2 regions of the Catenulispora yoronensis genome follow, and region 1 is predicted to be linked to the other one. Evidence: riboswitches for the same ligand, from Rfam matches in the RefSeq annotation. Region 1 holds a riboswitch; the other holds the start of a gene.
The links. A riboswitch is a leader RNA that binds a small molecule or an ion and turns the genes downstream of it on or off. The one in region 1 is predicted to bind cyclic di-AMP.

Region 1 (7,552 bases):
TGCTGCGCGCCGGCCTGGGCATGCTGGACGGGATGGTGCGCCTGCTGCCCACCGCGGAGGTCGGCTTCCTGGGCATGGTCCGCAACGAGGACACGCTCCAGGCCTCCACCTACGCCACCCGCCTGCCGGAGGACCTGTCCGGCCGCCAGTGCTACCTGCTGGACCCGATGCTCGCCACCGGCGGCACCCTGATCGCCGCGATCCGGCTGCTCGCCGACCGCGGCGCCGCGTCGGTCACCGCCGTGTGCCTGCTGGCCGCCCCCGAGGGCATCGCCGCGGTGTCGGAGGCGCTGACGGACCTCGCCGTCCCGGTGACCATCGTCACAGCCGCCATCGACGAACGGCTCAACGAGCACGGCTACATCGTCCCGGGCCTCGGGGACGCGGGCGACCGCCTCTACGGCACCGTATCGGCATAGCGAGGGGCGAGGAGCAAGGAGCGCGTAACTCCTAGCGAGTAACGCATAGCGCATAGCGCGTAGCGGGCCACTGGCGCGCCGAACGGGCGCCTTGGGCGGCGAAACCTGGCAACCGTCCAGAACGCCCCAGAGAGTCGCTCTCAGGCGGAGAGAAGCAGAGAAAAGGGGCGGCGGCCCGGGCAACTCCCGGGCCGCCGCCCCTTTCGCACCTCTGCCTACTACCAACTACTACCAACCACCCGCCCACCGACTACTGAGCCTTCAAAGCCGCCAACACCTTCGCCATGCTCTCCTTCGCGTCCCCGAACAGCAGCGAAGTGTTCGCCGCGTACAGCAGCTCGTTCTCCACCCCCGCGAACCCGGGCCGCATCGACCGCTTGCAGAACACCACCTGCTGCGCCAGGTCCACGTCCAGGATCGGCATCCCGGAGATCGGCGACCCCGTGGGCTGCCGCGCCGCTGGGTTCACCACGTCGTTGGCCCCGATCACCACCGCGACGTCCGCCGACGCCAGCTCCGAGTTGGCCGCCTCCAGCTCCAGCAGCGACTCGTACGGCACGTTCGCCTCGGCCAGCAGCACGTTCATGTGCCCCGGCATGCGCCCGGCCACCGGGTGGATCCCGTACGACACATGCACGCCCCGCGCCGTCAGCAGGTCCGCCACCTCCCGCACCGTGTGCTGCGCCTGCGCCACGGCCAGCCCGTATCCGGGCACGATCACGACCTTGCGCGCGTAGCCCAGCAGGATCGCGACGTCCTCCGGCGACGACGTCCGCACCGGCTTCGCCGCCCCGTCGCCGCCGCCGACCGCCGCGCTCGCGGTGGCCGTGAAGGCGCCGAACAGCGTCCCGGTCAGCGGCCGTCCCATCGCCGCCGCCATCATCCGGGTCAGCAGCGTCCCGGAGGCGCCGACCAGCGTGCCGGCGATCACCAGCAGCGTGTTGCCCAGCACGTAGCCGCTGGCCGCGACGGTCAGGCCGGTGAAGGCGTTCAGCAGCGAGATCACGATCGGCACGTCCGCGCCGCCGACCGGCAGCACGAACAGCACGCCGAACACCAGCGACACCAGGGCCAGCAGCGTCATCAGCGCGGTGCTCGGCCACGGCACCAGGAACACCGCGGACAGCACCCCGGCCGCCGCGAAGCCGATCGTGATCCAGCGCCCGGCGGGCAGGACCACCGGCCGTGTGGTCATCAGTTCTTGGAGCTTGGCGAAGGTGATCAGCGATCCGGAGAAGGACACGCCGCCGACCAGGATCGTGAAGCCGATCGCGGCCAGGTCGGCGGTCGCCGCGTCGGAGATCGCGTTGCCCGGCCGCAGGAACTCCACCGACGCCACCAGCGCCGCCGCGCCGCCGCCGACGCCGTTGAACAGCGCCACCAGCTGCGGCATCGCGGTCATCCGCACCTGGCGCGCGGTCGGCAGCCCGATGGCCGTGCCGACCACGATCGCGCCGATGATCAGGCCCAGGTGCTTCAGGTGCGGCGTGGTCAGCGCGACGATCACCGCCAGGGCCGCGCCGCAGGCTCCGATCAGCGTGCCCAGCCGGGCCGTGCGCGGTGCCGACAGGCCCTTCAGCGCCAGGATGAAGCAGACTCCTGCGATCAAGTAGGCGGTGTCGGCCCAAGCGCCGGTCACTTGCCGCCCTCCCGGGTTGAGGTACGGCTTGAGGTTCCAGCGCTTCCCGAGGCGCCGGCGGAGCCGCCCGCCGGGCCGCCCGCTCCGGGGCCCGTGCCCGCCGCGGACGCCGAAGCCGCCGCGGGCCCGTCGCCGCCGCGCGGCTGCCGCGGTTTGGCGAACATCCCGAGCATCCGGTCGGTCACGGCGAAGCCGCCGACCATGTTGACGGTCGCCATCACGATCGCCAGCAGCCCGATCGTCAGCTGCACGTTGTCATCGGTCGAACCGGTGGCGATGATCGCGCCGACCAGAATGACGCCGTGGATGGCGTTCGCGCCGGACATCAAAGGCGTGTGCAGGATCGAGGAAACCTTCGAGATGACTTCGAAGCCTAAGAAGACGGCCAGCACGAACACGGTCAGCCAGGCGGTGGAACTCATCTGAACTCCCCCTTCAGCAGCACACAGCACGCGGCGGCGATCTCGTCGGCGGCGATCTCCTCAGGAGTTGATAAAAGCACTCCGTCCCGGCACATGGCCAGGATGAAGGCCGACATGTTCGCGCCGTAGAGGCGGGAGGCGTGTCCGGCCAGCTCGCTGGGGACGTTACGGCCGCCGTGGATCAGCACCCCGCCGTGCCGCACGTCCTCACCGGGCCGTGACAGCTCGCAGTTTCCGCCGTTGGGGTTGTCGGCGGCCAGGTCCACGAGCACCGAACCGGGCCGCATCTTCTCGACCATCTCGGCCGTCACCAGCAAGGGCGCCGGGCGCCCCGGTACCGCGGCGGTGGTGATCACCGCGTCCGCCGCTGCTACATAGGGTGTCAAAGCTTTGCGTTGTCTGGCCTGGGCGTCCGCCGCCTGTTCGCGGGCGTAGCCCCCAGTTGTAGAGGTCTGACTCTCGATGTCCAACGAAACGAATTTGGCGCCCAGGGAACGGATCTCCTCGGCCGCGGCGGCCCGCACGTCGTACGCCTCCACCACCGCGCCGAGGCGCTTGGCGGTCGCGATCGCCTGCAGTCCGGCGACCCCGGCGCCCAGCACCAGGACCTTCGCCGGCGGCACGGTCCCGGCCGCCGTCATCAGCAGCGGGAAGAAGCGCGGCAGCCGCTCGGCGGCGACCAGGCCGGCCCGGTAGCCGGCCACCATCGCCTGCGAGGACAGGGCGTCCATGGACTGCGCGCGCGTGATGCGGGGCAGCAGCTCCAGCGCGAAGAAGGTCGCGTGCCGGTCCACCAGCACGCCGGCCGGGCCGCGTCCGTCCTTCGGCGAGGCCAGCCCGACCACCGCCGTGCCCGGTGACAGTCTGGACGCGGTCTGCTGGTCCAGCTGTCCGACGGCGGTCAGCAGATCGACGATTCCTAAGATCTCGTCAGGGGTTTTCCCGATCATGGCGCCGGCGGCGCGGTAAGCGTCATCGTCCTCGTCAGCGGCCAGGCCGGCCCCGGATTGGACATGGACGCTGTGACCGGCGGCGATGAGCCGGCCCGCGGATTCGGGCGTCAGCGCGACGCGGCGTTCGTACGGAGCTTGCTCGGTCAAGACACCGATCTGCATGCGATCAACCTAGTCTGGGAATGCTCGGTATGTGTGCCCCCTGAGACAGATGTCCACTGAGTCGTTATGTCCGCCCTCCGGCTCGGAGCCGCCAAATCACCTTGCCCCGGCTAGGCTTTGACGGTGTTGGGGATGCTGTTCTCTAGTAGTGAACCGGGAGCGCTGCACATGATGCTGGGACCGGGCGGGCGGCACCACGACCGTCACGATGAAGGGGATCTGACGTGAAACTCAAGCCGGCCGTGCAGTGGGGCATCGTGCTCTTCCTGGTCTACTTCGTGGTCCAGAACCCGTCCGGGGCAGGCAACCTGGTTCAGGGTGCCCTGAACTGGGTGGCCAGCGTCGGAAAGACTCTGGGCGACACCTTCCACAATCTCGTCTCCAGCTGAACACCGGGGCGGTGACCTGACGTGTCCGACTCCTCACCGCCGCTCTATGGCCGCATGCTGCTGCGGCCCGAACTCGAGGAACGCGCGAAACGGTTCCTGGTGCCGGGCGAGCGGCTGGTCATAGTCGTGCGGCACCACCTCGCCGCGATCATCATCCCGGTGCTGATCGCGGTGGCGGCGGTGCTCGCGGCCATGGGCATCGACATCTTCTCCACTCCGGACGCCGACAAACTGCGGCTGGGGGCATGGGTGGTGGCCGGCGTGGCGTTCCTCTACATGGCGTGGCATCTCGCCGTGTGGAACGGCGACCTGCTGATCGTCACCAACAAACGCATCCTGCACACCCACGGGGTGATCACCCGAGCCTACGACGCCCTGCCGCTGGGCAAGGTGAACGACATGCGGGTGGAGCGCGACCTGCTGGGCCGGATGCTCGGCTACGGCCGGTTCAACGCCAAGGCGGTCGGCGACGCCCCGCTGGGCCGGCGCGGGCTGGACTACATCTCGCACGTGGAGGAGACCTGGCTGGAGATCAGCAACCTGCTGTACGGGCCCGGCGCCAAGAGCGGGCCGAAGGAACCGCAGGAGGTGCGCCTGGTCGGCGCGGTGCTGCCGGACATGAACGGCGAGCCGGTGGAGGTCGTCATGCCGCCGGTCTCCGTGAAGAGTCCGGCGGACGACGACAAGGCACACCCTGTGAACGCGGCCATGCTCCCCGTGCGGGTGTACCGCGGGGACAAGGGCGAGCAGGCTTTTGAGACCGACGTCACAACGTCGGGCAACAAACGTCGCAGGGTTCGTTTTCTGCGCTAATCGGACATCGGCCGCCCCGGCCCAGGTCGCGCCCTTCACCGGCGGGCCCGGGCCGGGGCGGCTCCTCACTGCGGGTCCCGGATCACTCCCGAAGGGTGGCCGGTTCCTGAGCGTTCGCTGAACGAAAAGTGGACGGGTTGCTTGTCCGGTGCGCCGGAAATGGCTAGCGTCCAGAACCGCTTCGCCGCTTCCCACGGGCCAGTAGAGGTTCCGGGGCGTCGAGGCACCGCCGAGTCCGCACACCACGCGGAGCCGGGGAACCAGGTTCGTCGGCGCGGCCGGGTCGCAAGCAGACCCCGGCGGCGCCAGGGGTGAATCGGTCGGCGTCGGCGCGTCCCCGTTCCGGGTGCGCGCGAGGCGCGGACCGTAGGGCTACTTCTTCGGCCCGAATCCGTCAGCTAACCCGGTAGGCGGGCGAGAAGGAGTTGGAGCCTTGAAGCTCGCATGACAGTGACAGCCCGACATCGTCGTCCGCGCGCCACCCGGTATTCGAAGCTCGCGGTCGGCGCCGCCGCGGCCGGGACCATGGTCCTGGTGCCCAGCGTCGCGAAGGCCGACCCGCAGCCCACCGTCGATCAGGTGAAGACCCAGCTGGACAAGCTGTACCAGCAGGCCGCCGACGCCAACGAGGCGTACAACGGCGCCAAGGATGCCCAGGACAAGCTCCAGCAGCAGGTCGACGGCATCAACAAGGAGATGACCGCCGAGCAGGCCGCGATGGCCGAGAACCAGACCCGCCTCGGCGGCCTGGCGGCGGCGCAGTACCGCAGCGAGAACGTCGACCCGACACTCGCCCTGATGATGCAGGCCGACCCCAGCACCATGCTGAGCATGTCGGCGACCGTCGGCCGGGTGACCGCGAACAGCTCCGACACGCTGAGACTGCTGGCGCAGCAGAAGGCGGACCTGGCGGTGAAGGCCAAGGAAGCGGCGGACAAGATGTCGCTGCTGAACGAGAACACCAAGGAAGCCGAGGCCAAGAAGAAGCAGTTCGACGGCGACGTGGCCAAGGCCCAGGCGCTGCTGAACTCGCTCCAGGCCGAGCAGCGGGCCGCGCTGGAGGCGCAGCGGGCCCGGGAGCAGGCGGCGGCGGTGGAGGCCGCGAAGGCGGCCGCGGCGAAGGCTGCGGCGGATGAGGCGGCGGCGAGGGCCAAGAGCTCGGAGGGGTCTTCGTCTTCGTCGTCTTCGTCGTCCTCGGCCTCGGGTTCCTCGGGCTCGGGCTCGTCGAAGTCCTCGTCCGGCTCCAGCGGGTCGTCGAAGTCCTCCTCCGGCAGCTCGGGCAGCACCAGCGGCTCCAGCGGCTCCAGCGGCTCGGGGTCGACGACGAGCGCCCCGGCTGTGTCCGGCCGCGCGGGAGCCGCGGTGGCGTTCGCCAAGTCGCAGCTCGGCAAGCCGTACATATTCGGCGCGACCGGCCCCGGCGGCTACGACTGCTCGGGCCTGACGCAGGCGGCCTGGAAGGCGGCCGGCGTGAGCATCCCGCGCACCGCCACCGCACAAATGCAGGGGCTGCACGCCGTGTCGGCGTCCGCGGCCCAGCCCGGCGACCTGGTGTTCTTCTACGGGAGCTCGAGCTACGTGAACCACGTGGGGCTGTACATCGGCGGCGGCCTGGTGATCCACGCCCCGCAGCCGGGAAGCACCGTGTCGGTGGCGGCGGTGAGCACGATGCCGGTGGTGTCGTACGCCCGGCCGGCGTGACCCGATCACCCGTCCCTATTAGTACGCTTTTGCGGCCATCCGCTCATCCCACCAGGTCCCGGCCACCACGAAGGCCGGGACCCGGACCCACCAGGCATCTAGACACCCGACGTAGCACTCCGTACCCGGGACGAGTGGAACAGCTCCGCATTTTTGCGTAGTGATGCTCACAGCTCCGATTCGGCCCCGCGACTGTTAAGCTCGGGGGCACAGACGTCTACCAGAAGGGAGGTGGCCACGTGAAGAAGCTGCTTCTGCTCGCAGTGGCTGCCATCGGCGGTCTGCTGGTCTACCGGCAGGTCCAGTCCGACAAGTCGGAGCAGGACCTCTGGACCGAGGCGACCGACCCGGTACCTTCGGCCTGAGAACCACTCATCCGGCTTCCCCGGCAGCCAGAGCCGGGGCACGGTCCGCCTACCCCTCGCGGGAGGCGGACCGCTCTACGGGGCCATGGCGCAATTGGTAGCGCACCTGCTTTGCAAGCAGGGGGTTAGGGGTTCGAGTCCCCTTGGCTCCACAAAGTAGAACAAATGAGGGTGCTCCGAATTATTCGGAACACCCTCAGTGTTTGGTCGATGTACTGGTACGAGCCAGTGGCTTCGATGACGGTGTGCCGTTTCTTTACTTCACGGCGTGGGGCTTGCGTTCGGGAATGCTGATGCCGAGGTCTGCAAGGGCCTTTCCGATCGCTTCGCGCTCAACTTCGCGGCCCAGCTGCAACCACATGATCGCTTCGCGGTGGGATCGCGAGCGGTCCGCGCGTTCGCCGCTGCGCTTGCCGGCGAAATGGGTGCTGTCGAATGCGGACTGAGAAAGCTCTCGGGCACGCTCGCTCTCGCCTCGAGCAGTTGCGACCTGCGAGAGCAGCGCATATGCGAGTGCCTCGGCTTGGTCGAAGTCGAGAGCATGACCGTCCCGGTGATTGATTATGAGCCCGACGGACACTGTGCCCTCCGACGAGGACAGGTCTGTACGGACATCGTTAACGGCTTCGCAGGACGGTCCGCGGTCGCCGAAGTCGAGATAGATGTCCTCGCTGAGGCACAACTCAAGG
Region 2 (7,552 bases), on a different contig from region 1:
CGCTGGCCGCCCGGGCGCCGGTCGCACCGGTGATCGACCCGCTGGTCATCGACCGGCAGATGGACAAGTTCCGGCGGGGCGCCCGCACGCTGGAGGCGCAGTGCCAGTTCTACGGGGTCACCATCACCCACGCGCACGACGCCGCCGCCGACGCGCTGGCCGCGCTGAACCTGGCGCAGGTGATCGGGGCGAGCTACGCCGCGGTCGGGACGCTGGACGCGGTGCGGCTGCACGAGGCGCAGGCGCGGTGGAAGGCCGAGCAGGAGGCCGACCGGGCCGCGTACCGGGAGCGGCGCGGGGAGAAGTCGTACGCGGAGCCGGAGTGGCCGACGCGGCCGCTGGCGACCTCGGCGTGAGCAAGTAAGCAAGCAGGCGAGTGAGCAAGTGAGCCAGGGCGCGACCGGGTCGATCGGTCGCGCCACAGGGTCGGGCCATTGACGCCACAGCGTCGGGCCATCGAATAGATCGGTCACCGCTTCGGGTGTCGCCAAGACGTCGCCAAGACACCCCTCAAACACCCCTCAAATACCGGCTTGAGCCCCGCTCGACGTGCCGCTGGAGCATCGGCCGGCAGTCCGGCGGAGCCCCGGTCGCAGGGAACTCAAAAGGGCGGTGGGCAGACCCTGTCAAGGGGTTGCCCGCCGCCCTCTCGCCTCTACGCAGCTCCGTATGCGTGCGGCCGTCAGTGCCAGAACACGGCGATGACGATGTTCGCCAGCGTCAGACCGCCGATGGCGAAGTAGACGCCCTTGTCGATCTCCTCCTTGGCCCGCTGGGTCCACACCAGTGCCGAGATCACCACCAGGACAATGAGTTTGACCGCCATCTTCGCCGAGGGCGGTTCGTGGTGCAGTCCGTTCTTGTCCACCACATACAAAGCCAGGCCGGTGACCAGCATCGTCGCCACGCCGTGCAGCATCGCCGGCACGATCCGCTTGACCGGCGCGGACATCTGCGTCAGGAAGCCGCCGAGCAACGACGCGAGGCCGACGAAATGCAGGACCAACAGGCACTCTTGCAGTACTTTCACGCCCGCATCCTACGATCACGGGCCGCTTTGCCGACAGCCTGTCGCTTCAAAACGTCCACACGGCCCAGTACGAATCCGGACACCGGCTGCCCAACCAGGACCACTAAACCCGAGCGAAGGTAAAATCCTGGTATAGCGCGCTGGAGCGGTCCGTTTTGTCGTTCGAGATCTCGCTATGGTTACGGCCGGACCTTCGTACACACACCACCCACCCGGACGGTGGCGGGGGTTCACCGCCGAGTCTGGCGAAGCGGTGTCCGCGGCTGGAGGCTCACAGCAGCCGAGGCGGAGACCGTGGACCCGGAGCCGGGGACCCACAAGTCCCACCGGCCCGCATCCATTGGGGCCAGGGGTGAATCGGTCCGCCGCGTACCCCCCTCGCGGCGCCGTAGGGCACGCTTCTCAGCCCGAACCCGACAGCTAACCCGGTAGGCGGCCGCGAGAAGAAGAGGAGTGCCGCCCTCGTGGCGTCTCACAAAACCGTGACCACCCATCGCGCGTCCAAGAAAACCATCACCGCGACCCGTACCGCGGTGACGCTGGCGAGCGCTACGGTCGGTTCCATAGCCCTGGTGCCCGGGTTTGCTCACGCCGACCCGACCGCGAATCTGAACGACGTTCAGAACAAGGTCAAGGACCTGCACGAGCAGGCCGAGGCGGCATCCGAGGCGTACGACAAGGCCTCCGGGGACCTTGCCACTCTTCAGCACAAGGTCGACCAGATCCAGGCGCGGATCACCGCCGAGCAGACGCAGCTGACCACGGCGCAGTCCGCTCTGGGGAGCCTGGCGGCCGCGCAGTACCGGGCCGGCGGCGTGGACAGCTCGCTGCAGTTGATGCTCTCGGTGTCCCCCGACACCTTCCTGCAGCAGGCCACGGCGATGAGCGAGGTGACCGACAAGTCCTCGGACTCGATGAAGTCGGCCCAGGAGATCAAACGCCAGCTGGACCAGGACAAGGCCGAGGCCTCGACCGACCTGGCGCAGCTGCAGAAGACCCGCGACCTGATGGCCCAGAACATGGCGGACGTCAACGCCAAGGAGAAGCAGGCGCAGGACCTGCTGAACACCTTGACCAAGGCGCAGCGCCAGCAGTACGACACGCAGCAGAAGCAGCAGACCACGCAGCAGGTGAAGCCGCCGGCCGTGAACCTGCCGCCGGCGCCGAACGCCCGCGCGCAGATCGCCGTCAACTTCGCCAAGGCCCAGATCGGCAAGCCCTACGTCTACGGCGCCGCCGGCCCGCGCAGCTTCGACTGCTCCGGCCTGACGATGGCGGCCTGGGCCGCGGCCGGCGTGTCGATGTCGCACGGGTCGTCCGACCAGGCCTACGAGTTCCCGGCCGTGAGCATGAAGGACATCCAGCCGGGCGACCTGGTGATCTACTACGGCAGCATGCACCACGTGGGGATATACGTGGGCGGCGGCAGCATCATCCACGCCCCGTACAGTGGCACGGTGGTGCAGTACGCGTCGGTGACCTCGATGCCGATCGCAAAGATCGTCCGGCCATAGCGACCGGGCCGCGAGCCAACCGCGGGGCGCCGACTTCCACGTCGGCGCCCTTCGACGTTGTCAGGGGGATGTATGTCAGAGTACGGAGTCAGTCGGGAGACCGGGGCGGACGGCGCGGCCGGGACGGGGGCCGGGACGGCGCAGGCCCGGCCCGGCGCGGACGAGCCGTGGTTCGAGCGGTCCGAGGCGGGGGACGGCGCGGTGCCGGCGGCCCCGAGGAGCTCGGCCTCGGCGGCCTCGAACGGGGCCGGGCTCGCTGACGGCGCCGCCAAGAACTCCGACGACTCGCTGGACTCCGACGACGGCCTGGGCGCGACCGCGGATCCGGACGACGACGACCGCGAGCCGGTCGAGGAGTACCTCGACGCCGACCCGCAGCAGTGGATCAGCGGCCTGATCGCCGATCTGGAGCGGGCCGAGCAGGGCATCGGCTCCGGGCCGCGGGACGTGCTGATGGCGCGGATCAAACTGGCGCAGGCCTACTCCGAGCTCGGCGACACGATGCAGGCCGCTCCGCTGGCGGTGACGAACGTCGTGCAGGCCCGGCGGCTGTTCCCCTCCAGCGAGGGGATGCTGCGGCAGCTGCGGGAGTTCCGCGACGCGGCGTGCGAGGCCGCGGGCTGGACCGCGGCGATGATGCGGGAGTCGGAGGAGGACCTGGCCGACGAGCAGCCGAGCGAGCTGGTGACCCGGCAGTGGCCGGCCGCCGAGGCGGTGGCCGAGGCCTGGCCGGCGGTGGGGGTCGCCGACGACGAGGAGCCGTTGCTGGGGGGCGAGGAGCCGGTCCTGAGCGGCGAGGGGCAGGCGGATCCGACGGCAGCGGCCGCAGAGGCAGTGGCCGACGCGGAGCCGAATGCTGAGGTGCTGAATGCTGCGGTGCCGAATACTGAGGTGCCGGTAGCCGCGCCGGCGGCTGCCGCACAGTCGAATGCTGCACAGTCGAATGCTGCACAGTCGAATGCTGCACAGTCGAATGCTGCACAGTCGGTGGCGGCACAGTCGATGGCTGCCGCACAGCCGATCGCCGCGCAGCCGATCGCCGTCGCGCAGCCGAACGCCGCACTCGCAACCGAGCCCGAGACAGAGTCCGACACCGACACCGAGCTCGACTCCGAGATAGAACCCGAATCCGCACCGGAGCCCGAGCCGGTCGGCGCCGTCATCCACGAGTTCGTGCGCCGCACCCCGGAATCCGAGGCCGCGCAGAGCTCCTGGACCGCCGACCCCCAGGGCGCCGTCGCGCCGCCCGCCGAACTCGCGATCCCGACGCCGCCGGAGCCGGAGTACGCCGAGGAGATCGAGGCCACCGTGCCGGTCGCCGACTTCGCGGCGTTCGAGGAGATCATCCGGCTGCGCTACGAGCTGCGCGAGGCGCACCGGACCATCGACCGCCTCAAGCACGTCAACCGCAAGCTGCGCGAGGCGCTGGAGTTCGAGGCCGAGTAGGCCGAGCAGGCCGCACAGCCCGAACAAGCCCCGCAGCCAGGCCTGCCGAATACGCAGAGCCCGAACACCGCATACCGCACACCGCACACCGCACAGCGAAGGGCCGGGTCCGAAGACCCGGCCCTCGCGGCGTCGTCAGGCGGCCGCCGTCACAGCGTCACCGCGATCGGCGCGCCTACTCCCACTCGATCGTCCCCGGCGGCTTGCTGGTCACGTCCAGCACCACCCGGTTGACGTCGGCGACCTCGTTGGTGATCCGCGTGGAGATGCGGGCCAGGACCTCGTACGGCAGGCGGGACCAGTCGGCGGTCATCGCGTCCTCGCTGGAGACCGGGCGGAGCACGATCGGGTGCCCGTAGGTCCGGCCGTCGCCCTGCACGCCCACCGAGCGGACGTCGGCCAGCAGCACCACCGGGCACTGCCAGATCTCCTGGTCCAGGCCGGCCGCGGTGAGCTCCTCGCGGGCGATGGCGTCGGCCTCGCGCAGCAGGTCCAGGCGCTCCTTGGTGACCTCGCCGACGATCCGGATGCCCAGGCCCGGGCCCGGGAACGGCTGGCGGCCGACGATCGCCTCCGGCAGCCCCAGCTCCCGGCCGACCTGGCGGACCTCGTCCTTGAACAGCTTGCGCAGCGGCTCGATCAGCTCGAACTGCAGGTCGTCGGGCAGCCCGCCGACGTTGTGGTGGCTCTTGATGTTGGCCGCGCCGGTGCCGCCGCCGGACTCCACGACGTCCGGGTAGAGCGTGCCCTGCACCAGGAAGCGCACCGGCTCGCCGGCGTCGGCGGACTCGGCGACGATCTCGCGCTCGGCCTGCTCGAAGACCCGGATGAACTCCCGGCCGATGATCTTGCGCTTCTCCTCCGGGTCGCTGACCCCGGCCAGCGCCGACAGGAAGCGCTCCTCGGCGTCGACCACCTTCAGCTGCACGCCGGTGGCGGCGACGAAGTCCTTCTCGACCTGCTCGGCCTCGCCCTGGCGCAGCAGCCCGTGGTCGACGAACACGCAGGTGAGCTGGGAGCCGACGGCCTTCTGCACGATCGCGGCCGCGACCGCCGAGTCCACGCCGCCGGACAGCCCGCAAATCGCGCGCTTGGTGCCGACCCGCTCGCGGATCGACTCGACCTGCTCCTCGACGATGTTGCCGGTGGTCCAGTTCGGCTCGATCCGGGCGCCCTTGTAGAGGAAGTTCTCCAGCAGCAGCTGCCCGAACTGCGAGTGCAGCACCTCGGGGTGGTGCTGGACGCCGTAGAGGCGGCGCTCGTCGTCCTCGAAGGCCGCGACCGGGGTCTTGGCGGTGGTGCCGGTGACCTTGAAGCCCTCCGGCGCGGCCACGACCGCGTCGCCGTGCGACATCCACACCGGCTGCTCGGCGGCGGAACCGGTGAACAGCGTGGAGTCGGTGTCGCTCACCTCCAGCTGGGTGCGTCCGTACTCCCGGCCGCCGGTCTTGTCGACCACGCCGCCCAGGGCCCGGGCCATCGCCTGGAAGCCGTAACAGATGCCGAGCGTCGGCACCCCGGCGCGGAACAGCTCCGCGCCGACGTTCGGCGCGCCCTCGGCGTAGACCGACGACGGCCCGCCCGAGAGGATCACCGCCTTGGGCTTCTTGGCGAGGATCTCGGCCACCGTCGCGGTGTGCGGCACGATCTCGCTGTAGACGTGGGCTTCGCGGACCCGGCGCGCGATGAGCTGCGCGTACTGGGCCCCGAAGTCGATGACAAGAACGGTGTCGGCAGGCTGCTCCATGATGCGGTCAAGTCTATCGGGGTTCAGTGACCGCTCAGGTCACGACCGTGATCGCGTGCGTCACGCGGCGCGTCACGCGGCGCGTCACCGTGTGTGTCACGGTGTGCGCCGCACGGGCGCCGTCCGCGGCCACGGCCGCAGCGCCTCGATATGCGCCGCCAGCCCCAGCAGCAACGCCTCCCGCCCCGGCCGCGCGGCGAATTGCGCACCGATCGGCGTGCCGCAGCTGTGCGTCCCGGCCGGGACGCTCATCGCCGGCCAGCCCGCCAGGTTCCACGGCGGGCAGAGCCCGGCGTACGCCGTGTTGGCCGCGAAGTTCCGCACCAGGCCGCGCCGTCCCCACCGCAGCGCGGCCGGCGGGGGCCGCAGCAACGTGGGGGTCATCACCACATCCGCCGTGCCGAAGAACCGCTCGGCTCCCGTGGCCCGCCACCGCCGGCGGGCCCAGGCACCGGTCAGCCCGACCCGGGACAGGGCCTGTCCGGCGGAGGCCAGCGACCGCGTCCGGCGCTCCAAGGCCCGGCGGTCGTGGGCCTCGGCCTCCTGCGCGGCCGCGGCGAGCCAGGTCAACGCCGCGCCCGGGCCCACGTAGGCCGGATAGCGCGGCGCCTCGACGATCTGATGGCCGGCCGATTCCAAGGCCCCGGCCAGGTCCTCCACGGCGCGGCGGTGCTCGCGGTCGACGCGGTAGCCCGGCGACGGGGGCGCCGTCGAGACCGCGATCCGCAGTCCGGTGGGGTGGCCGCCGGCCGCCCCGGCCAGCTCCGGGTCGTCGGCCATCACGGCCAGGACCAGCGCCGCGTCCCGGACGGTGGTCGCGAGAACACCGTTCTCGGCCAGGCCCCACCACGCGTCGCGTCCGAGCAGCGCGGGAACCGTCCCGTATCCCGGTTTGAAGCCGAAGACGCCGCAGCAGGCCGCCGGACCGCGGATCGAGCCGAGGCCGTCGTTGCCGTGCGCGACCGGGACCAGGCCGGCGGCGACCGCGGCGGCCGCGCCGCCGGAGGACCCGCCGGCCGTGCGCGTCAGCTCCCAGGGGTTGCGGACCAGGCCGAGCGCGCTGTCGGTCATGCCGACCAGCGACAGCTCCGGGGTGTGGGTGAGCCCGACCACGATCGCGCCGGCGGCCCGCAGCCGGGCCACGACGGGATGGTCCTCGGGCTCCGGCGGCCGGTCGGCGGTGGCGGCCGAGCCGTGGCGGCACTGCTCGCCGGCGACCGCGACGTTGTCCTTGACCGCGATCGGGACGCCGGCCAGCGGCAGGCCGAACAGATCGGACCGGGCGGCCAGGGCGTCGGCCTCGGCCAGCGCCGCGTCCCGCCGGACCTTGCGGAACGCCCCGATCCGGGGGTCCGCGGCGGCGATCCGGTCCAGCGCCTCCTGGACGACGCCGCGCACAGTGACGGCCGCCGTACCGGCCGCCACGCCGCGCGCCCCGTCGCGGGAATCCTCACCGCCGACGCTGTCCGCACGGCTTGCGCTGTCTTCACGGTCGGCGCTGTCCTCACGGCTGGAGCTGTCCGCACCACCGGCGCTGTCCGCACCGCCCGATTCCCGCTGCTCCCGCAGCTCCCGCCGCTCATGCCGAACGGCCGCCGAGATCTCGGCGGCCGTCAGGGTTTCCTCACCGCTCGCACTCCGACCAGCCATCCCTGCATCATCGCGCCGCGCGGGGCGCGGGCCAAGAGGATCCGGCGGGCCGGGTGCCAGCGGGCACCACTATTGGGAGCAGTCGGCTCCAGACCTGTTCAGCGGGCCAGGTCGTCGAACTCGCCGTCCTTGACGCCGCTGATCAGGGCCTCGATCTCCGCGCGG

Region 2: linked by a shared signal. The riboswitch ahead of ABD481_RS24705 (C40 family peptidase) and the one ahead of ABD481_RS11495 (C40 family peptidase) in region 1 are both predicted to bind cyclic di-AMP.

What each region holds. Positions count from the first base shown of each region.
Region 1 is NZ_BAAAQN010000010.1:126,356-133,907, reverse strand. Features, by position in the region: gene upp (uracil phosphoribosyltransferase) at 1-419, shown strand, start outside; gene ABD481_RS11520 (NAD(P)(+) transhydrogenase (Re/Si-specific) subunit beta) at 670-2,058, opposite strand; gene ABD481_RS11515 (NAD(P) transhydrogenase subunit alpha part 2) at 2,055-2,480, opposite strand; gene ABD481_RS11510 (NAD(P) transhydrogenase subunit alpha) at 2,477-3,595, opposite strand; gene ABD481_RS11505 (hypothetical protein) at 3,820-3,984, shown strand; gene ABD481_RS11500 (PH domain-containing protein) at 4,006-4,797, shown strand; cyclic di-AMP (ydaO/yuaA leader) riboswitch at 5,015-5,225, shown strand; gene ABD481_RS11495 (C40 family peptidase) at 5,242-6,498, shown strand; gene ABD481_RS11490 (DLW-39 family protein) at 6,738-6,863, shown strand; tRNA gene ABD481_RS11485 (tRNA-Ala) at 6,943-7,015, shown strand; gene ABD481_RS11480 (hypothetical protein) at 7,120-7,552, opposite strand, start outside.
Region 2 is NZ_BAAAQN010000032.1:16,969-24,520, reverse strand. Features, by position in the region: gene ABD481_RS24715 (exonuclease domain-containing protein) at 1-356, shown strand, start outside; gene ABD481_RS24710 (hypothetical protein) at 683-1,030, opposite strand; cyclic di-AMP (ydaO/yuaA leader) riboswitch at 1,299-1,480, shown strand; gene ABD481_RS24705 (C40 family peptidase) at 1,495-2,544, shown strand; gene ABD481_RS24700 (hypothetical protein) at 2,617-3,990, shown strand; gene guaA (glutamine-hydrolyzing GMP synthase) at 4,166-5,737, opposite strand; gene ABD481_RS24690 (amidase) at 5,834-7,387, opposite strand; gene ABD481_RS24685 (DUF397 domain-containing protein) at 7,486-7,552, opposite strand, start outside.